DNA from 3 places in the Streptomyces sp. NPDC002092 genome. Region 3 is predicted to be linked to each of the others. Evidence: riboswitches for the same ligand, from Rfam matches in the RefSeq annotation. Region 3 holds a riboswitch; each other region holds the start of a gene.
The links. A riboswitch is a leader RNA that binds a small molecule or an ion and turns the genes downstream of it on or off. The one in region 3 is predicted to bind cobalamin.
Positions count from the first base shown of each region.

Region 1: it holds a riboswitch for cobalamin, as region 3 does, so the genes downstream of both, ACWCRD_RS36930 (HoxN/HupN/NixA family nickel/cobalt transporter) here and ACWCRD_RS20975 (prenyltransferase/squalene oxidase repeat-containing protein) in region 3, are expected to answer to the same signal.
Region 2: it holds a riboswitch for cobalamin, as region 3 does, so the genes downstream of both, ACWCRD_RS31930 (ribonucleoside-diphosphate reductase subunit alpha) here and ACWCRD_RS20975 (prenyltransferase/squalene oxidase repeat-containing protein) in region 3, are expected to answer to the same signal.

Region 1 covers NZ_JBSFDG010000020.1:135,976-142,924, reverse strand. Annotated here, with positions in the region: gene ACWCRD_RS36955 (NADPH-dependent FMN reductase) at 1-308, opposite strand, end outside; gene ACWCRD_RS36950 (TSCPD domain-containing protein) at 508-1,059, shown strand; gene ACWCRD_RS36945 (hypothetical protein) at 1,188-1,445, shown strand; gene ACWCRD_RS36940 (hypothetical protein) at 1,537-1,803, opposite strand; gene ACWCRD_RS36935 (fibronectin type III-like domain-contianing protein) at 1,959-2,168, opposite strand; gene ACWCRD_RS36930 (HoxN/HupN/NixA family nickel/cobalt transporter) at 2,806-3,915, opposite strand; cobalamin riboswitch at 3,943-4,146, opposite strand; gene ACWCRD_RS36925 (ArsR/SmtB family transcription factor) at 4,227-4,604, shown strand; gene ACWCRD_RS36920 (hypothetical protein) at 4,902-5,945, opposite strand; gene ACWCRD_RS36915 (FtsX-like permease family protein) at 5,954-6,949, opposite strand, start outside.
Region 2 covers NZ_JBSFDG010000015.1:198,125-205,073, forward strand. Annotated here, with positions in the region: gene ACWCRD_RS31915 (DUF3311 domain-containing protein) at 159-422, shown strand; gene mctP (monocarboxylate uptake permease MctP) at 419-2,047, shown strand; gene ACWCRD_RS31925 (GNAT family N-acetyltransferase) at 2,122-2,622, shown strand; cobalamin riboswitch at 2,685-2,813, shown strand; gene ACWCRD_RS31930 (ribonucleoside-diphosphate reductase subunit alpha) at 2,938-5,310, shown strand; gene ACWCRD_RS31935 (ribonucleotide-diphosphate reductase subunit beta) at 5,310-6,329, shown strand; gene ACWCRD_RS31940 (nucleotidyltransferase family protein) at 6,357-6,949, shown strand, end outside.
Region 3 covers NZ_JBSFDG010000008.1:357,950-364,898, forward strand. Annotated here, with positions in the region: gene ACWCRD_RS20965 (energy-coupling factor transporter transmembrane component T) at 1-547, opposite strand, end outside; gene ACWCRD_RS20970 (SCO2322 family protein) at 540-1,175, opposite strand; gene ACWCRD_RS20975 (prenyltransferase/squalene oxidase repeat-containing protein) at 1,172-2,365, opposite strand; cobalamin riboswitch at 2,485-2,615, opposite strand; gene ACWCRD_RS20980 (hypothetical protein) at 2,731-2,997, shown strand; gene ACWCRD_RS20985 (RidA family protein) at 3,007-3,420, opposite strand; partial or broken gene ACWCRD_RS20990 (nuclear transport factor 2 family protein) at 3,415-3,861, opposite strand; gene ACWCRD_RS20995 (MBL fold metallo-hydrolase) at 3,904-4,932, opposite strand; gene ACWCRD_RS21000 (aldehyde dehydrogenase) at 5,122-6,579, shown strand; gene ACWCRD_RS21005 (ferredoxin) at 6,584-6,856, shown strand.

The DNA.
Region 1 (6,949 bases), on a different contig from region 3:
TCGGTGCCGCCGACCGTCCAGTCGAGCAGGTTCTTGAACGCTCCCGGCAGGGTCCCCGCGTACTCCGGAGCACAGACCAGCACCCCGGCCGCCCCCTCGATCGCCGCCCGCAGCCCGGCCACGGCCTCCGGCAGCGGATCCACGTCGTCATCCGGGTTGAAGTGCGGAAGGCCCGCCAGACCGTCGTAGAACACGGCCTCCACCGGCACCGACGGCGCCACGGCCCGCGCGGTGCGCAACACGGCCTCGTTGGTGGAGCCGACCCGCAGACTCCCGGACAGCAAAAGGATCACCGGCAACGTGGACATCGGCCCAACTTACTGCGTACCGGCCCCCTTTCCGGCGCGCCACAGCCACTCGTCCGCCCTGCCGCCCCTATCTTCGACCCCAACATGTTGTGGCAGAAGGCGAGTTGGTGCCCACAGATTGTGTACAAGGGTGCACTGTGCCGGAATTGGGCCACGGATGTCCCAGGCAGCCGCAGATCGACGACGAGTGAGGGCGTTCATGACTGAGCGATTCGGGGACGGTACGACACGGGCGGCCGGCGAGACCCGGGCGGTGGCGCGGACCGCCGTACCGCGCCCCGCCAGGCGGATGCGGTCGACGACCCGGTCGTTCAGCGTCGGCGAGGGCAAGGGATACCTGACCGTCGCGCACGCCCCCGATGGCCGCGTCACCGGGGTGATGGTCCGCATGGCCAAGCAGGGCTCCACGCTCGCGGGCATGATGGACGCCTTCTCCTCGACCGTCACCCGGGGCCTCCAGCACGGCGTCCCGCTCGAAATCCTCGTCGCGGACTACGTCGGGACGCGCTTCGAGCCCTCCGGCCTCACCAACGACCCGGACATCAAGCAGGCCGGCTCCGTCATCGACTACGTCGGCCGCCGCCTCGCCCTCGACCACCTGCCCTACGAGACCCGGGCCGGCCTCGGCATCCTCACCGCCGCGGAACGCGCCGCGAAACAGACCCTCGACGGTGTCGGCGAGGCCGTCTGGACCGATCTCGTGGGCCTGTCCATGTCCGCACCAGTGGTGGGGCGGCCGCGCCGCGGCTGACGGTCGTACGAAAAAACGACACGGCGCGCAAACAACCCAAAGATCCCAAATGACTACTATCAGTGCATATATTGTCACAATACGTAGCCAAGCCAGGGCGTCGCGCCCGGGCAAGAAAGGGTCTAACCATGCGCAAGTTTCAGCGTGTTGCCGTCGTAGCCGCGGCGATCGCGAGCCTCTCCGCCTTCGGTGCCGGCGTCAGCTCCGCCCACGACCACGGCCACGACGACGAGGGCGTCACCGCGGTGGCCAACTCGCAGTCCAACGCCGTGGCCTACGACGACGACAGCCGCAGCGGGCGCCACGGCAGCCCGGACGCGGCCCCCGCCTTCACGACAGGGAGCGACTTCAACCTCGGGAACGTCACTCCGCCGGCATCCAAGTAACGAAGCACCGCCCGGCAGGCCGCGAGGAACGGCCACGGCCTGCCGGGCGCTCCGCCCGGCAGGCCGCTCATCCGGCAGCAGCCGTCCGCGACTACTTGCCGAAGGCGTTGCTGCAGCCCATGTCCGAGCCCTCGGAGGTGCTCTGCGCCCCCGTGTTGCCCTCGCCGTTGAGGGCGTTGCCCAACAGGCCGTCGATGAGCCCGACCTCACCAAGGACGCTGATGTTCAGGTCGTGCGACCTGCAAGTGGTGCTCTGCTGGACGCCGACGCCACCGTCGGCATGGGCGCCGCCTGCGCCCAGAAACGCGACACTCCCGAGGGCGGCGACCAGGACGGCGGCCTTGCGAAGCTTGTGCATGTCATCTCCGGTGGAGCGAAGTGGATGCGACCTGTGACAGATCAACTCCTTGCTGCAACGGGAGATTAGTGCGAAATACCCCAAAACGGACGGCAGCGCGCCAGGTTTCGTGATCTCAAACGTGATCTCACCCGGAAGCGCCGCTGGGGACGGCCTCAGGTGACGCGGAGAACCGCCCGTCGGCGGATGTCCGCCGCGGAGCGCCCGACCTTGATCTCGAACGTGCCCGGCTCGACGACCGTGCGCATCTCGCCGTCCACCAGGGTGAGATCGCGGCTCGGCACGATGCCGAAGGTGACGGTGACCCGCTTCCCGGGCTCCACATGGCCCTTCCGCACACCCCGCAGCCGGATGTACAGCAGCAACGCCGACGCCTGGTCGTCCGCCCAGCGCCAGCCCCTCGGGAAAGATGGTCGAGCCGGGTCCGACCGAGCCGTGGGTGCCCTCGCTGATCTGCAGCAGGGGGATGCCGAGCGGGTTGGCGCGGGCGAGGCGCTGCAAGTGGTTGTGCTGCAGCGCCTGTTGCCGCGGGCTCAGTGGACGAGGCACCGGGACGGAGCCGGAGAGGGACTGGTTGGCCAGGCCGAAGAACCCCCCGCCCGGGCCCAGCCTCATCCGGTCCGCCTTCCTCCCGACCACCGTGGCGCCGGGCACGTACGCCTCCCGGTGCTCCCGCGTGCCGGTCGGATCCGTGGAGTCGCCGAGGAGTGCCTGGGGCAGACAGACCGGGATGTTCAGCTGCGCGATCTTGTCGGCGACGGTCATTCGGGCCAGCAGGACGTCGACTCGCCGTCCTCGGGGGGCCTTCACCATCGGCGTCACGAGACCCGTACAGGCGGCCACCGCCAGGCCGGCGAAGGCCCGACGCGAGATCTTCGCTTTGTCCATGACGGCAGCCTCGCAGCGGCGAACCGAGCCGGGCAGCGGCCGAAATGCTGAACCACGGCGACTTTGGTCGCTGCTTGCACCGACTGAAGTCGAGAGGCGATGGACGCTGTGCCGTCAGCCGGTGTCGGCGGTGCGGGCGCTCCAGCGTTCCTCGACCTTGGCCAGGCGCCAGTACACGACCGCCATGGCCCAGACGGCCACGAACAGACCGACGATGACGTAGCCGACGTTGTCCAGGTCCAGCCCGGATATCCAGCCGGTGACGGCGTCCTGCAGACCGAGCTTGTCGTGCAGCACGCCGACCAGTTCGATCGTGCCGACGAAGAAGGCCACTGCGATGGACAGGCCGGTGATCGTGAGGTTGTAGAACACCTTGCGAACGGGGTTGGAGAACGCCCACTGGTAGGCGAAGTTCATGAAGGTGCCGTCGAGGGTGTCGAACAGGCTCATGCCCGCCGCGAAGAGCAGGGGCAGGCACAGGATCGCGTACCACGGCAGCCCGGCGGCGGCGCCGTTGCCGGCCAGGGCGAGCAGCAGGACCTCGGTCGTGGTGTCGAAGCCGATCCCGAACAGGAAGCCGAGAGGGAACATCTGGCCGGGGCGGCGGATGGACCTGGTGAGGCGTCCCAGGATGCGGTTCATGAAGCCGCGCGAGTCCAGGTGCGCCTCCAGCTCCGCCTCGTCGTAGTGTCCGGCCCGCATCGCACGGAAGACGCGTGCGATGCGGACGAGGGCGACGAGGTTGAGGGCGGCGATGAGGTACAGGAAGCCGCCGGAGACCGTGGTGCCCACCGTGCCGAGCACCTGGTGGGTCGGGGAGCTGTCGTTCATCAGGGTGCCGGCGAGGTGCGCGCCCCCGGCGACCAGCGCGGCCATGACGACCACCACGCTGGAGTGCCCGAGCGCGAACCAGAAGCCCACCGACACCGGCCGCTTTCCGTCGGCCATCAGCTTGCGGGTGGTGTTGTCGATGGCGGCGATGTGGTCGGCGTCGAAGGCATGCCGCATGCCGAGCGTGTAGGCGGTGATGCCGAGGCCGACCCCGAACGCCTGGGTACCGACCGCGTAGTGATGGGGGATCACGAGGAGGAAGAGGATCCCGAAGGCGGCCACATGCAGAGCGACGATCACAGCCAGCAGGCCCGCGGTCCTGACGGTGTCCTCGCGACGCCAGCGGAAGGACGGGGCGGCGGCGGTTTCGGGCACGCCTTGGGACACGGTCATTCGGTCACGCTCCAGCACCTCGTGGATCAGCTTCGTGATGCCGTGGCCGGTCTCCTGGCTGACGGGTCCTACGTCCGCCGCCCGCCTTCCCAACCGCCTTGCGGCGGCCAGTGGCTGTCCCCTGCGGGACGTGGGCGACGAACTCCCCGATCACAGTGGCGAGGGCCGCTCCGGACTGAGCCCCTGAAGGCTGTCACCGGCTTCCCGAACACCACGGCCCGCTCACCCTAGAAGGCCGCAGGCAGTGGCTGCAAGGCTGCACAGCTGAACAGGTATGGAGATCGGCAGCTGTTCGCTGCGATGATGGACCCATGCATCTCGTCCCCGCGGAACACGCCGGGCGGCGCACCATTGACGGCCATCGGGTCTGCGATGCCATCGCCGCCGTCGGCGACCCCGAGCGCGTGCGCGCCTGGGCCGATCGCTTCTCGCTGCTCTCCGATCCCGGACGCCTGTCCTTGCTGTTCGCCCTCCAGGAGGCCGGCCCCATCGCCGTCTCCGACCTCGCCGTCGCCAGCGGCATGCGGGACACGGCCGTCTCCCAGGCTCTGCGTCTCCTGCGGACCGCGGGCATCGTCGAGGGCGAGAAGGACGGCCGGATCGTGCGCTACCGACTCGTCGAGGGCCCGATCTCCGCGCTGCTGAAACACTGCACGCCGGAATCGACAGGGGAAGGCGGCTCGGGCTGACGGTATGTGCGGCTGCTCACGCACCGGCCCGAAAACGCCACAGCGCCCGGCCCGACCGAAGCCGACTCAGGCGCTGCGTAGCAGGTCGGAGGGCATATCCCCCGCCTACCACCGGTAGGCCCTGTGGGACTCGAACCCACAACCAATGGCTTAAGAGTCCTGATGGGATCTTGCTTCGTCCGCACCGTGATGGTCTCTGCTGGATCATCCGCTCACGCATCGCTCACGCATCCCGACTCGTTCAATGTGAGGGGCCTGCGCACCGGACGACGCGTGGAGGCCCCCTTTCGCGCCGACTCAGAAGCTCGTCAGCGTCCCCGGCAGGTTGAACGTCTGGTACGTCCCCTTGTCCAGGTCCACCAAGGTCGCGGTGCTGTCCGAGAACATCACCCAGCCATCCCGCGTGTGCCGCAGCAGAGACGAGCTGTCCATGCCCTTGACTGTCACGCGCCGCAGTTCACGCCCGCTCCTCCGGTCCAGCTCGATGAGATCGCTGTCCTCACCGGAGCTCACCGCGACCACGACGGTGTTCTTCGACGCCTGCACGGCATCGACCCTTCCGCCGACTGCGCTCACCACCGTTGCCTCGTCAGCGTTCTTCAGGGTCACTTTCACCGTGGTTCCCTGGCTGTTCCGGGTAGGGGTACCGGCCAGGACCGGCGTGCCTGCCGGACATGCCAGTTGCTGCACCTGCACACCCCCGGCCCCCCCGACCTGCCTGGTCCTGCCGGTGGTGAGGTCGAGCACACTCGCCTTCACGTCGGATCCCTGTCCGGTAGCCAGGCACACCGTGTCACTGGACGGATCGGACGCCGCCAGCGTGACCGGTCCCGGAACCTGCACGTCCCGGACCTTCCTCCACGTCTTCGCATTGCGTATCAGCACACTGGTGGTTTCGCTGTCCGCCGTGGCAGCACTCTGATCGCTTCCGGAGGAGTCATGAACGGCCGCGACCAGGTTCTTGCCCGGCACGAGTTCACGTAGCCGCTCCGTATCGTCTTTCTCCTCCAGGGCGTGCCGGGCGGTGTTCAGCGCGAAAAGGCGGTCCGGGCGCTCCCCTTTGCGGGGCGTTGACAGCCACCACGTCCCATCGGCCGACTGCACGAGCTGAGGAGCCAGCACGTCATCGTCGCCGTCCTTCTGCGGCACAACAGCCAGCGCCTGCGCGTGGTGGGCTTCGGGGTTGATGCCGACCACCACTGTGTGCCCGGACACGCTCGCAGTCACAAAGGTCTGCGATCCCTTCCAGTCCGTTCCCAATTCCACATCGTCGGAACCGGAACAGGAAGCCAACAGGGCAGCGGACACCACGAGCGCGGCGTACGACGTCTTGCGCCGCATAACAGGAATCACCAGTCCTTCATGGCTTCGGTGGGGGACATGCGCGCGGCACGGCGCGCCGGGAGCACGGCTCCGGCGGCTACGACGACAACGGTCGCAACCGACAGGGAGATCAGCATCGGTATCCCCGGAAGCGGCACCGTGTCGCGCACATACGGGGCGATGTCGCCGATACGCCGAAGACCGGCAGCAGCCGCACTGGACGCGCCCACCGCGAGCACTACGCCGGCCGCAGCCGCCACCACCCCGGCGATCGCCATCTCCGCCACGAGCATCCCCGTCACCGCGCGGCTACGGAAACCGACTGCCTTGAGGATGCCCACTTCCTGGGCCCGCTGCCGCCCCAGCGCACCTGTCACCGTGACCGCCCCGACGAAGGCAAGCACACCCAGGACGCCGAGCAGCACGTTCCCCGTCAGCCTGACCAGCTGCAGCACTCCGGGAAGAGCCTGAAGCCGCTGCTGCAAGGAGTTGGCCGGGTAGTTCATCCTCTGCACGGCCTTGAGCACACCCGGTACATGGGCGGCGCTGTCAGCCACCACTGTCAGCTGATCCCATCCCGACGTGCGCAGATAGTCGTCGGTCGTCTTGCCGGCCGCAGCTGCCGCCCACTTCACCACCGTCGCATCGTCCGCGTACGCCGTGTCCGGGCCGTCGAACTGCCAGCTGGGGTCATACAGACCCACCACCTTCACCCGGTCGCTCACCGTGTCCCCCACGCCGGGCCGCACATATCGGTGCGCGTCCACCGTCACCGTCCTGCCCACCATCGAAGACAGGTCCACCCCGTGCGTGGAGGCGGGAAAGACCACCTCTCCAGGGCGCAGCGGGAACAGCTGCTTGCGTACGGACTTGACCACGGGGGGCGCCAGCGCCTTGCGGTAGGTCGTCGCATACAGCAGGTCGGCGCCCTCGGGGTTGTCCCGTACCGGCATGGACACCTGAAGCCTGTGCTGGACCGACTCCACGTGAGCGATCTTCGCCAGGCGCTTCTCCGTCGCGTC
Region 2 (6,949 bases), on a different contig from region 3:
CAGGGTTTCCGCTGCCGCTGACAGCGATGTCGGGCTTTCACGGAATCGACATACCGATATGCGGACGAGGTCTTCCGCTCCCGTGACACCGTGACCTAGATTGCCTGCGCATTACACAAGTGATCAGTACGGGTGATCAGCGAGGGGACGGAGCCGGTATGTCAGATGTGTCCGAGGCGAGACCACCGGTGGTGACACCGGTCCGCGTGGTCATCGCCCTCTGTCTCGTGGCGCCCTTCGTGGCGATGCTCTGGGTGGGTTCCTACGCCAAGACGGACCCGGCGCTCGGCGGCATCCCGTTCTTCTACTGGTACCAGATGCTGTGGGTGCTGATCTCCACGGCGCTGACCATGACGGCGTACAAGCTGTGGCAGCGTGACCAGCGCGCCCGCGCCGCACAGAAGGGCGGTGCGGCGGAATGAACCACGGCGTGAACGGCGTCGCGCTCGGCGTCTTCATCTTCTTCTTCCTGGCCGTCACGGTCATGGGCTTCCTGGCCGCGCGCTGGCGCAAGGCCGAGAACGAGCAGAGCCTCGACGAATGGGGCCTGGGCGGCCGGTCCTTCGGCACCTGGATCACCTGGTTCCTGCTCGGCGGCGATCTGTACACGGCGTACACCTTCGTCGCCGTACCCGCGGCGATCTACGCTGCGGGCGCGGCGGGCTTCTTCGCCGTGCCGTACACGATCCTGGTGTACCCGCTGATCTTCACCTTCCTGCCCCGCCTGTGGTCGGTCTCGCACCGGCACGGGTACGTGACCACCTCGGACTTCGTGCGCGGCCGCTTCGGCTCGAAGGGGCTGTCGCTGGCGGTGGCCGTCACCGGCATCCTGGCGACGATGCCGTACATCGCCCTGCAGCTGGTGGGCATCCAGGCGGTCCTCGACGTCATGGGGATCGGCGGCGACGCGGGCTCCAACTGGTTCGTGAAGGACCTGCCGTTGCTGATCGCCTTCGGTGTGCTGGCGGCGTACACGTACTCGTCGGGTCTGCGCGCGCCCGCGCTGATCGCGTTCGTGAAGGACGCGCTGATCTACATCGTCATCGCCGTCGCGATCATCTACATCCCGATCAAGCTGGGCGGGTTCGACCACATCTTCGCCAAGGCGGGCGAGGCCTTCAGCGCGACCAACCCGGCGACGGGGAAGCCGCGCGGGGCGCTGGTCCCGGCCGAGGCGAACCAGTGGACGTACGCCACGCTGGCGTTGGGCTCCGCGCTCGCGCTGTTCATGTACCCGCACTCGATCACCGCGACGCTGTCCTCGAAGAGCCGTGACGTGATCCGGCGCAACACCACCATCCTTCCGCTGTACTCGCTGATGCTGGGCCTGCTCGCGCTGCTCGGCTTCATGGCGATCGCGGCGGGGGTCAAGGTCACCAACGGGCAGCTGGCGATCCCTCAGCTGTTCGAGGACATGTTCCCGAGCTGGTTCGCGGGCGTGGCCTTCGCGGCCATCGGGATCGGCGCCCTCGTCCCGGCGGCGATCATGTCGATCGCGGCCGCGAACCTCTTCACCCGCAACATCTACAAGGACTTCATCAAGCCGGACGCGACGCCGGAACAGGAGACCAAGGTCTCCAAGCTGGTCTCGCTGCTGGTGAAGGTGGGCGCCCTGGTCTTCGTCCTGACGATGGACAAGACGGTCGCCATCAACTTCCAGCTGCTGGGCGGCATCTGGATCCTGCAGACATTCCCGGCCCTGGTCGGCGGCCTGTTCACGCGCTGGTTCCACCGCTGGGCGCTGCTCGCGGGCTGGGCGGTCGGCATGGTCTACGGCACCCTCGCCGCGTACGGCGTCGCCTCGCCCACGCAGAAGCACTTCGGCGGCTCCAACGCGGCGATCCCCGGCATCGGCCAGATCGGCTACATCGGCCTCACGGCGTTCGTCCTGAACGTTCTGGTGACGGTGGTCCTGACCTTCGTACTCAAGGCCCTGAAGGCCCCGGAGGGCGTCGACGAGACGAAGCCGGACGACTACACGGCGGACGCGGGCGACCCGGGCGTCCAGGTGGAGCTGCCGCCGGCGACGGCGGGCGCGTCCCACTAGCGGTCACGGCGATCAGCGGGCCGTCGGAGAAATCCGGCGGCCCGTTGTCGTACCCGTCCGGCAGACTCGGGACCATGGACATCGTGATCAGACAGGCGGAACCCGGTGAGTACGAGGTCCTCGGTGAGATCACCGCCCAGGCCTATCTGCAGGACGGCCTGCTCACCTTCGGTGAAAGCGACTGGTATCTGGCCGAGTTGAGGGACGTCGCCAAGCGGGCGGCAGCCGCGGAGGTGCTGGTGGCCGACCTGGGCGGCCGGCCGATCGGCGGCGTCGCCTACGTCCCGTCCGGCGGCCCCATGGCGGATCTGGCCGGCCCGGGAGAGGCCGAGATACGCATGCTGGCCGTCGACCGGGCAGCGCGCGGCCGAGGCGCCGGAGAAGCCCTCGTACGCGCCTGTGTCGACCGGGCAAGAGCCGCGGAGTGCTCCGGCATCGTCCTGTGCACCCAGCCCGTCATGCACGCCGCCCACCGCATCTACGAGCGCGCCGGCTTCGTCCGCGCCCCCGAGCGCGACTGGAAGCCGATCCCGGGCGCCGAGTTCACGCTCCTCACCTATGAGTTGACACTCTGACACGCTCCGAAGTCGCCGCGACACAACATATGGGGGTGCTGTCCTCACCCGGCACAAGATGTATGCTCATGCTCGCTGTCGCCGCAGGGGAATCCGGTGTGAATCCGGAACTGTCCCGCAACGGTGTACCCATAGGTGTTCGCGCGCATATGGGCGTCAGTCCGAGGACCTGCCGACGGTGTGCCCGGCCCATCCGGCCCGGGTGCTTCGACGTCCGGGCCTCGTGGAGTGGGCCGGTGGACGCGACGCCGTGTGCGCTCGTGACTGCCCCCTGCCCTCCGCAAGGCCCCCGTGCCGAGCGAGGGAGAGCCTCACGTGACCATCGCGCCAGCAGACCCGGTTTCAGCCAGCGCCGCCGTGTCCGACGACGGCCTGGGAGCCGCGCTGCTGCGGACCCTGACCGAGCTGACCGCCGACCTCCCCGACGCCGACCCCGGCCGGGTCGCCGCCGCCGCGCTGCGCGGCCGGTCCGCCCGTGCGGACGAGACGCAGCTGCGCGAACTGGCCACGGAGGCGGCGGCCGGGCTCATCTCGGAGGACCCCGCGTACAGCAGGCTGGCAGCCAGGCTGCTGACGATCGGCATCGCCGCGGAGGCCGCCTCGCAGGGCGTCATGTCGTTCACGGAGTCCGTCGCCGTGGGCCATCGGGAGGGGCTGATCGCCGACCGCACGGCCGAGTTCGTACGGGTCCACGCCCACCGCCTCGACGCGCTGATCGACCTCGAAGCCGACGACCGCTTCGGCTACTTCGGCCTGCGCACGCTCCACAGCCGCTACCTGCTCCGGCACCCCCTCACCCGCAAGGTCATCGAGACGCCCCAGCACTTCATGCTGCGGGTGGCGAGCGGACTGGCCGAAGACACTGCATCTGATTCAAAGACGGGCAGCCGCTCGGTGGACGAAGTGGCCGCGCTCTACGGCCTGATGAGCCGCCTCGACTACCTTCCCTCCTCCCCCACCCTCTTCAACTCCGGCACCCGGCACCCCCAGATGTCGTCCTGCTACCTCCTCGACTCCCCACTCGACGAGCTGGACTCCATCTACGACCGCTACCACCAGGTCGCCCGCCTCTCGAAGCACGCGGGCGGCATCGGTCTGTCGTACAGCCGCATCCGCGCCCGCGGCTCCCTCATCCGCGGCACCAACGGCCACTCCAACGGCATCGTCCCGTTCCTGAAGACCCTCGACGCCTCGGTCGCCGCCGTGAACCAGGGCGGCCGGCGCAAGGGTGCGGCCGCCGTCTACCTGGAGACCTGGCACTCGGACATCGAGGAGTTCCTGGAGCTGCGCGACAACACCGGTGAGGACGCCCGCCGTACGCACAACCTGAACCTCGCGCACTGGGTCCCGGACGAGTTCATGCGCCGCGTGAACGCCGACGGGCAGTGGTCCCTGTTCTCCCCGGCGGACGTGCCGGAGCTGGTGGACCTGTGGGGCGAGGAGTTCGGCGCCGCCTACCGCAGGGCGGAGGAGGCGGGGCTCGCGAAGAAGACCATCCCGGCCCGCGACCTCTACGGCCGCATGATGCGCACCCTCGCCCAGACCGGCAACGGCTGGATGACCTTCAAGGACGCCGCCAACCGCACCGCCAACCAGACGGCCGAGCCGGGCCATGTCGTCCACTCCTCCAACCTCTGCACGGAGATCCTGGAGGTCACGAACGACGGCGAGACGGCGGTCTGCAACCTGGGCTCGGTCAACCTCGGCGCGTTCGTGGCCGGTGGGGACATCGACTGGGAACGGCTGGACGAGACGGTCCGCACGGCCGTGACCTTCCTGGACCGCGTGGTCGACATCAACTTCTACCCCACCGAGCAGGCGGGCCGCTCCAACGCCCGCTGGCGCCCCGTGGGCCTGGGCGCGATGGGCCTCCAGGACGTCTTCTTCAAGCTGCGCCTGCCGTTCGACTCCCCCGAGGCCAAGGCCCTGTCCACCCGTATCGCCGAGCGCATCATGCTCGCCGCGTACGAGGCCTCCGCCGACCTCGCCGAGCGGAGCGGACCGCTGCCGGCCTGGGAGAAGACCCGTACGGCCCGCGGCGTCCTGCACCCCGACCACTACGACACCGAACTCACCTGGCCGGAGCGCTGGGCGGCCCTGCGGGAGCGCATCGCGACCGTCGGCATGCGCAACTCGCTCCTCCTCGCGATCGCCCCCACCGCGACCATCGCGTCGATCGCGGGCGTGTACGAGTGCATCGAGCCGCAGGTCTCCAACCTGTTCAAGCGCGAGACGCTCTCCGGCGAGTTCCTCCAGGTCAACTCCTACCTGGTGAAGGACCTCAAGGAGCTCGGTGTCTGGGACGCCCGCACCCGCGAGGCCCTGCGCGAGGCGAACGGCTCGGTGCAGGACTTCACCTGGATCCCGGCCGACGTACGCGCCCTGTACCGCACGGCGTGGGAGATCCCGCAGCGCGGCCTGATCGACATGGCGGCGGCCCGCACGCCGTTCCTCGACCAGTCCCAGTCCCTGAACCTGTTCCTGGAGACGCCGACCATCGGCAAGCTCTCCTCGATGTACGCGTACGCCTGGAAACAGGGCCTGAAGACGACGTACTACCTGCGCTCCCGCCCGGCGACCCGCATCGCCCGCGCCGCCCGGGCCACCGTCCCCGTCCAGCAGGCGGCCGACCCCGAGGCCGTCGCCTGCTCCCTGGAAAACCCCGAGTCCTGCGAGGCCTGCCAGTGATGACCAGCACCACCCGTTCCCAGAACCTTCTCGACCCGGGCTTCGAGCTGACCCTGCGCCCCATGCGCTACCCGGACTTCTACGAGCGCTACCGGGACGCCATCAAGAACACCTGGACCGTGGAGGAGGTCGACCTCCACTCGGACGTCGCCGACCTCGCGAAGCTCACGCCCGCCGAGCAGCACCTGATCGGCCGCCTCGTCGCCTTCTTCGCGACGGGGGACTCGATCGTGGCGAACAACCTGGTCCTGACCCTGTACAAGCACATCAACTCCCCGGAGGCGCGCCTGTACCTGTCGCGCCAGCTGTTCGAGGAGGCAGTGCACGTCCAGTTCTATCTGACCCTCCTGGACACCTACCTGCCCGACCCGGAGGACCGCGCCGCCGCCTTCGCGGCCGTCGAGAACATCCCCTCCATCCGTGAGAAGGCCCAGTTCTGCTTCAAATGGATGGACTCGGTGGACAGCCTGGACCGTCTGGAGTCCAAGGCCGACCGCCGCCGCTTCCTGCTCAACCTGATCTGCTTCGCCGCCTGCATCGAGGGCCTGTTCTTCTACGGGGCCTTCGCGTACGTCTACTGGTTCCGCAGCCGGGGCCTGCTGCACGGCCTGGCCACCGGCACCAACTGGGTGTTCCGCGACGAGACGATGCACATGTCCTTCGCTTTCGACGTGGTCGACACCGTCCGCAAGGAGGAGCCGGAGCTCTTCGACGACCAGCTCGAGCAGCAGGTGACGGACATGCTGCGGGAAGCCGTCGAGGCCGAGCTGCAGTTCGGCCGCGACCTGTGCGGGGACGGTCTGCCCGGCATGAACACCGAGTCGATGCGCCAGTACCTGGAGTGCGTCGCCGACCAGCGCCTCACCCGCCTCGGCTTCGCCCCGGTGTACGGCTCCGAAAACCCCTTCTCCTTCATGGAGTTGCAGGGCGTCCAGGAACTGACCAACTTCTTCGAGCGCCGGCCTTCGGCGTACCAGGTGGCGGTGGAGGGCACGGTCGACCTGGACGAGGACTTCTGACGCCTCCGGCCGTGATATGCCGGGAGGGTGATCAGCCGTCTCCCTCTCGATGACCAACTCGACTCCCTGTGCGCGGTGTTGTCCCGCAACAGCGTCCTGACCGAGGTGCTGGAGCGGGCCGCGACGATGGCGCTGCCCGGCTGGTACCTCACCGCCGGGTGCCTCTTCCAGACCGTCTGGAACGTCGTCACCGACCGGCCGCCCACCGCCGGCATCAAGGACTACGACGTCTTCTATTTCGACGCCGGTGACCTGTCCTGGGAGGCCGAGGACGCCGTGATCAAGGCCGGCCGGGAGATCTTCGCGGATCTCCCGGCCGAGGTCGAGATCCGCAACGAGGCACGCGTGCACCTCTGGTACGAGGACAGGTTCGGAGTGCCGTGCCCGCCGTACGAGTCGAGCGAGGCGGCGATCGACAGCTTCGCCGCCACGACCTGCTGCCTGGGGGTACGGCTGGAGGCCGGCGGCCGGTGGCGGGTCTACGCACCGCACGGCCTCTCCGACGTCTTCAACCTCGTCGTGCGGCCGAACCCCGTGCTCGCCCCGCGTTCCGTATACGAAACCAAGGCCGCGCGCTGGCGCGAGCAGTGGCCGGAGCTGACCGTGCTGGACTGGCCTCG
Region 3 (6,949 bases):
GGGCGCCGGGCAGGGACTTGAGGAGACGGGACGGGTTGGCGAGGGCGTTCGCGGCGCCCACGCAGATGAGGAGGGTGGCCAGTTTCAGGCCGTCGTAGAAGGCGAAGAGGAGCGACTCGGCGGTGACCCTGCCGCCCAGGCGGATGCCCTGCGCCCAGTGCGGGAGCGGGAGTTCCGGGAGGGTGGCGATCACGTGGGTGCCGGGAATGGGGGAGCCGAGCGCGACCGCGAAGACGAGACGGATGAGGAGGACGGCGAGGGCGAGTTTGAGGAAGGCGGAGTAGGCGTGGGAACCGGGGGTTCGGGGGCGGCAGGTGACGACGACGTACGCGGACGCCGTGATGAGGAGGGAGAGGAGGAGGGGGTTGGTGGTGCGGGTGGCTGCGGTGCCCAGGCCCAGGGACCAGAGCCACCAGGCTCCGGGGTGGAGTTGTGCGGGACGGTTCTTCGGGTCGGGTGCCGCCCCAGGCGGCACGAATGCCCGCAGGCCACGGGGGCGAGCGGCACGATTGCCCGCTTGCGCGGGCTTGGCAGCGCGGCTACGCATGCCTGCGTCGCCGTGCCTGCCACACGGCTGCTGCGGCCAGCAGCGCGACTGCGCCCGCCCCCACGAACAGCCCGACCGACGGACCGCCCGTCTTGTCCCCCTTCTGCGCGGCGGCTGTCGGCTTCTTCCCGCCGGAGACCTGCTCCCCGCACCCCTTCTCCGGATACCCGGCGATGGCGCACAGCAGGGCGTTCGTGTCGTACCGCAGCGGCTTCGCCACCGCCGCCAGCGCATCCGCCGTCGTGCCGTCGGCAGGCACCCGCGCGCAGACCGTGCGACGGACCGGCGGTGTCTCCCCGGACGGTGCGTCCGCCGCCGTACCGAAGTCGAGGACGAGCGCCACGCGCTTCTTGCCGTCCTGCGCGGGCGTCCGCGCGCAGATCACCGGGAACGACACCGCCCCACGCGGCTTCGCCGAGTCGCCCGAGTCCTCGCTCACCGAGAAGCGGAAGCCCTGGACGGCGCCGTCGGAGGGGCGGGCGGTGGCCGGGCCCTGGGTGGCGTACGTCCAGTGACCGGCGTCGTAGTCCCAGAAGGACCAGTAGCGGTAACCGGCGGCCTGCGCCTGGCCGCTGCCGGTCAGGGTCAGGAACAGGGCGGCGAGGAGCGGGGCGAAGCGGCGTATCACGGCTGCGCCTTCTTCTTGCGGCCGCTGATCAGGAAGCCGACGCCGATGCCGCCGACGAGGCCGACGCCGACCATCCACCAGACGCTGACGCCGGAGTCGTCCCTGTGGGCCGCCTTGTGCCGGTGCCTGGCGGGCGCGGGGCCGGTCGCGTTGAGGAGCTTGACCAGGTCCTGGCCGCCGAAGTCGTGGACGTCGAAGTGCTCCGCGTGCGCCGCGAGGATCAGCTCCGCGTATGCGGCCGGTCCGGCCTGCCGGGCCCACGCGGCGGAGTTGGTCTCCAGCCAGCGCATGGCGTCGGCAGCCTTGTCGCCGTGGCCCGCGGTGGCGAGGGCGAGGACCGCGTCGGCCGTGTTGCCGTAGTCGGGCTGGGGCTTGGCGCCGGGCAGCGCCGACGTCAGGTGCTTGTCCTCGGCCAGGGCCTTGACGAGGTACGCGGCACCGTTCTGCGCGGCCTGCTCGGGGCCGGTGGCCTTCTTGCACGTCGGAGTGGCGCCGGTGGATTCGGGGGAGTCCCCGGCCAGCCCCTTGCCGAGTGCGCCCACGACCGCGGCCGCGCTCGCGTCCGCGTTGGCGGACAGCCTGCCCTTCTTGTCCGGCTGGAAGGCGAAGGCACCCGAGCCGTCGCCGCCGCAGGGGAGGGCGAGCTTCAGCAGGGCGTCGTAAGGGGACTTGCCGTCCTTCACGACCTGGTCCGGCTTGTCGCCCACGGCGGTCAGCGCGCCGATGACGACGGACGTCGAGTTCGCGTCACTCGCTCCGCCCGGGGCGTAGCCCCAGCCGCCGTCCTCGTTCTGCACGGACTTCAGCCAGGCGACCGCCTTGCCGGTGACGCTCCCGTGTCCGCCGAGCGCGGCAAGGGCCTGCACGGCGGCGCCCGTGCTGTTCGTGTCCACCATGAGCTTCGCGTCACAGGCCTTCGCCGGGTCCGCGCGGAACGGCGCGAACGCCCCGTTGGCACACTGCTGTCCCGCCAGCCAGTCCACCGCCTTCGCCGCCGGCTTCACCCCCACGGTGTCCTGCGCGAGCAGCGCCAGCGACTGGCGCCAGACGCCGTCGTACTTCGGGTCGGAGGTGCCGTACAGCCCGGCGGGCAGGGACGGCGAGGGGGACGCGGCGAAGGCGGGGACGGCTGCACCGAGTACGACGGTGGTGGCGGCCAGGGCCGCGGCGCTGCGGCGGACGACGTTCATGATCGGCGGGTGCCTCTCCCTGCGGGAGCGGGCAGCACGGGACGACCCCGGCGGCTCGGCTCCGTATGCCTCGACGGTGCCGCACGCCGACGGGTGCCGACGCACGTGAGCCGGTCACAACCGCGCGGGGCAGTCCGGCTGGCCGCCCGGCGTGGGGCGGCTTCACGGTTGCGGGTCAGCGCCGGAATTGCACCGGCTTCCCCCCGTACGGCGTGATGACGACCCGGCCACTGTACCGGCCCGTAGGAAAACGCTGAGAGCCGCCTGTGAGGCGTGCGGCGCTATGTTCGGCCCATGACGACGGGAGGCTGCTCGGCACGGGCCGGATCAACGACAATGTGATGGTGACGTCCTAGGGGCCGTACGTGATCGACTGGAGGAATGCGGAGGAGGGTCACCCGGGCCTGGACTGGGGCATCTCCGCCATGATCCTCGCGCAGGTCGCCGTCGGGAACGAACCGGTCGCCGACGCCGCCCGCGCCATGCCGGCCGCCCTCCTCGCCGGCCCCTCCCACCTCACCGACGAGCGCCTGACGGAGGCCCGACGGCGGCGCGCGGCCAACGCGACGATGAGCCGAGAGGAGGTCGAACTCCTAGGAAAGGCAGAGGAGTTGATACGAGCGATCGCGTAGGGGGCGTGCTCAGCCGACGACGGCCACCGCGTCCACCTCCACCAGCACCCCCTCCCGGACCGGCTCCGCCACCACCGTCGTACGAGCGGGCAAGGGTGAGCAGTCCGTGAAGAAGGCCCGGTAGACGCGGTTGAACTCGGCGAAGTGGGTGCGGTCGGCCAGATAGCAGGTGCAGCGTGTGATCGACCGCCGGTCGCCGCCCGCCGCCGCGACGACGGCCTCGACGTTGGCGAGCACCTGCCGCGCCTGCGCGCCGAAGTCCGCGGGCATCTTCCCGGTCGCGGGATCCAGCGGGCCCTGCCCGGAGGTGAACAGCAGCGGACCGCTGCGCACCCCTTGGGACAGCGGCGGCGCGCTGCCGTCGGCGAAGGGGACGTAGGGCGCGCGGTCGGTGCGGACGGGTTCGAGGGGGCCGCGGCCGATGTGCGGGGTCGGGCCGCCGAAGGGGAGGTGCAGGGTGCGGGAGGCGAGCAGCCAGCGGCCGTCGACGCGGCGGAAGGTGTCCTCGTAGTGGCCCACTTGGACGGGAGGGCCGGCCAAGACCATGCCGCCCGTCCAGCCTTCGATCCGGTACGTCGTGAAGTACGAGGTGGCCTCGGCCGTGTCCGCCGAGGTCACCGTGGTGCGGATGTTGGACATCACCCGCCGCGAGAGCTTGTCCGCGGGACGCGCGCCGAAGTACTTCCGCAGCGCCTCCCGTCCCTCGGACCGCCGGCCGTCCCCCGGAGGGGGCCACTCCCACCAGCCGTCCTCCGTGAACAGCTCGGCCACGGAGGCCGGTTCGCCGAGGTCGAGGCGGTGGACGAAGTCGAGGATCAGACGCTCGCAGGCGCGTTCGGCGAGGAGTTGCTGCAACGGGTCCATGGGACCGTTGGTACCAGCGGCGGATCACCGGACGCGACCGCTTTACACCGCCACGTACGTCACCGGGCCGCTCCCCGCCACCGCCTCCGCCCGCCCCAGCTTCACCAGCCGCCGCAGATGCGCTTCGGCCTCCGAGACCGCGATGTTCCGCGACCCGTACGGGATCTGGGCCCAGGGCCGGTTCCATTCCATGCGCTCGGCGACCTGCCAGGGGGTGAGCGGCTCCACCAGGAGGGCCCTGAGGCCGGTGAGCCGCTCCTCGTGATGGTCCAGCAACTCCCGTACGCGGGCGGGAGCGTCGGCGAACACGTGCTGGTGGGCGGGGAGCACCTCGGCGGGGGCGAGACGGCCGACGCGTTCGAGGGAGTCGAGGTAGTCGCCGAGGGGGTCGGTGACCGTGGTGTCGTCGGGGTCCTCGTACAGGCCGATGTGCGGGGTGATCTCGGGGAGCAGGTGATCGCCGGAGAACAGCCGCCCGTGGCCCGGGAGTTGACCCGGATGCTGCTCCTCCAGGTGCAGGCAGACGTGGCCGGGGGTGTGCCCCGGCGTCCAGATCGCGCGCAGCCGGCGGCCCGGGAGGTCGAGCAGCTCGGCGGGGACGATCTCCCGGTCGGGCAGGGCGGGGGAGAAGCCCGGCAGAGTGGTGCGGGGGGCTGCGTCGCGCAGCGGCGCCACGTGCTCCTCGGGGGCGCCGGCGGCGATCAGCTTGTCGGTCATGTACGCGAACCAGCGTCCCGGCCGGGTGTCGCGGGTGCGCCGCACGATCGCCGTGTCCGCGGCATGCATGGCGATCCAGGCGCCGGACGCCTCGCGCACCCTGCCGGAGAGGCCGTGGTGGTCGGGGTGGTGATGGGTGATGACGACACCGTGCAGCTCGCCCACCGCCGTACCGCAGGCCGTCAGCCCCTCGGCGAGCGTCTCCCAGGAAGCGGGGTCGTCCCACCCCGTGTCGACCAGTACGGGCCCGCGGTCGGTGTCGACGACGTAGACCAGCGTATGACCGAGGGGATTGTCCGGGATGGGGACCTTGACCGACCGGACGCCTCCGCCGTGGTCGTACACCTGCGTCATGGGCTCCCCAATCACCGCGAACCGGCCACGCTCGGCCCACTATAACTAGAACGCGTTTCGATGGGAGCCCAAGTCACCTGCCCACACCCTCAACTCGTGTGCGGCCCGTGGACTCCTCCGAGGGGAACTGGTATCAGTGCCGTATCTGATGAACCGTCAGAGACAGGCGCTCCGGGGAGGCAGTCGGCCATGACCGAGCTCGTGGAACACGGACAGCTGTTCATCGGCGGGGAGTTGACCGACCCCCTCGGCAAGGACGTCATCGAGGTGATCTCGCCGCACACCGAGGAGGTCATCGGGCGGGTGCCGCACGCCTGCCGGGAGGACGTCGACCGGGCCGTCGCCGTCGCCCGTCGCGCCTTCGACGAGGGGCCCTGGCCGCGGATGACGCTCGACGAGCGGATCGAGGTCGTCACCCGGATCAAGGACGCGATCGCCGTACGGCACGAGGAGATCGCCCGCGTGATCTCCTCCGAGAACGGGTCCCCGTACTCCTGGAGCGTCCTCGCGCAGGCGCTCGGCGCGATGATGGTGTGGGACTCGGCGATCACCGTCGCCCGCAACTTCACCTACGAGGAGCAGCGCGACGGCGTGCTCGGGAAGATCCTGGTGCGGCGTGAGCCGGTCGGGGTCGTGGCGGCCGTGGTCCCCTGGAACGTCCCGCAGTTCGTGGCCGCCGCAAAGCTCGCGCCCGCGCTGCTCACCGGCTGCACGGTGGTGCTCAAGCCGTCGCCGGAGTCGCCGCTGGACGCGTACATCCTGGCCGACATCACCCGCGAGGCCGGACTGCCCGAGGGCGTGCTGTCGATCCTGCCCGCCGACCGCGAGGTCAGCGAGTACCTGGTCGGGCACCCCGGGATCGACAAGGTCGCCTTCACCGGCTCGGTGGCGGCGGGCAGGCGCGTGATGGAGGTGGCCTCCCGCAATCTCACCCGCGTCACACTGGAGTTGGGCGGCAAGTCGGCGGCGGTTGTCCTGCCGGACGCGGACGTGGCCACCACCGTCGCGGGCGTCGTCCCGGCGGCCTGGATGAACAACGGCCAGGCGTGCGTGGCCCAGACCCGCATCCTCCTGCCCCGCTCGCGCTACGACGAGTTCGCCGAGGCCTTCGCGGCGGCGGCGAGTGCGTTGATCGTCGGCGACCCGCTGGACACGGCGACCCAGGTCGGCCCCCTCGTCGCCAGGCGCCAGCAGCAGCGCAACCTCGACTACATCCGCATCGGCCAGGAGGAGGGCGCCAAGATCCTCACCGGCGGCGGCCGCCCGCCGGGCCTGGACCGCGGCTGGTACGTCGAACCGACCCTCTTCGGCGACGTCGACAACTCGATGCGGATCGCCCGGGAGGAGATCTTCGGCCCGGTGATCTGCCTGCTCCCGTACGGCGACGAGTCCGAGGCCCTGAAGATCGCGAACGACTCCGACTACGGGCTCAGCGGAAGCGTCTGGACCGCGGACGTGGCACACGGCATCGACGTCGCACGCCAGGTCCGCACCGGCACGTACTCGGTGAACACCTTCAGCCTCGACATGCTCGGTCCCTTCGGCGGCTACAAGAACTCCGGTCTGGGGCGGGAGTTCGGCCCCGAGGGCTATGGCGAGTACCTCGAACACAAGATGATCCATCTTCCGGCCGGCTGGGAGGGCTGAGCGGATGGGGGTACCTCCCGCGCGAGCGAATTCGAGCGTGGGGGCGGGCGACCGCTGGCATGTCGAGGTCGACCGCTCCGTCTGCATCGGCTCGGCCCAGTGCGTCCACCGGGCCACCGGCGCCTTCCGCCTCGACTCGGCCATGCAGTCGCACCCCGCCGAGCCGGAGACCCACGCCAACGAACGCATCCTGGAGGCGGCGGAGAACTGCCCCGTGGAGGCGATCGTGATCACGCTGCTGGGGAGTGGGGAGCCGGTGTTTCCGCCGGAGGAGTAGCGCCCGAAAAAGTACCCTTTCCGGGGTTTCATTCCCGGTCGGATGCTCTATTCTGGGAATTGGCCTACGGGACGAGTGAGGGAGTCCGAACCG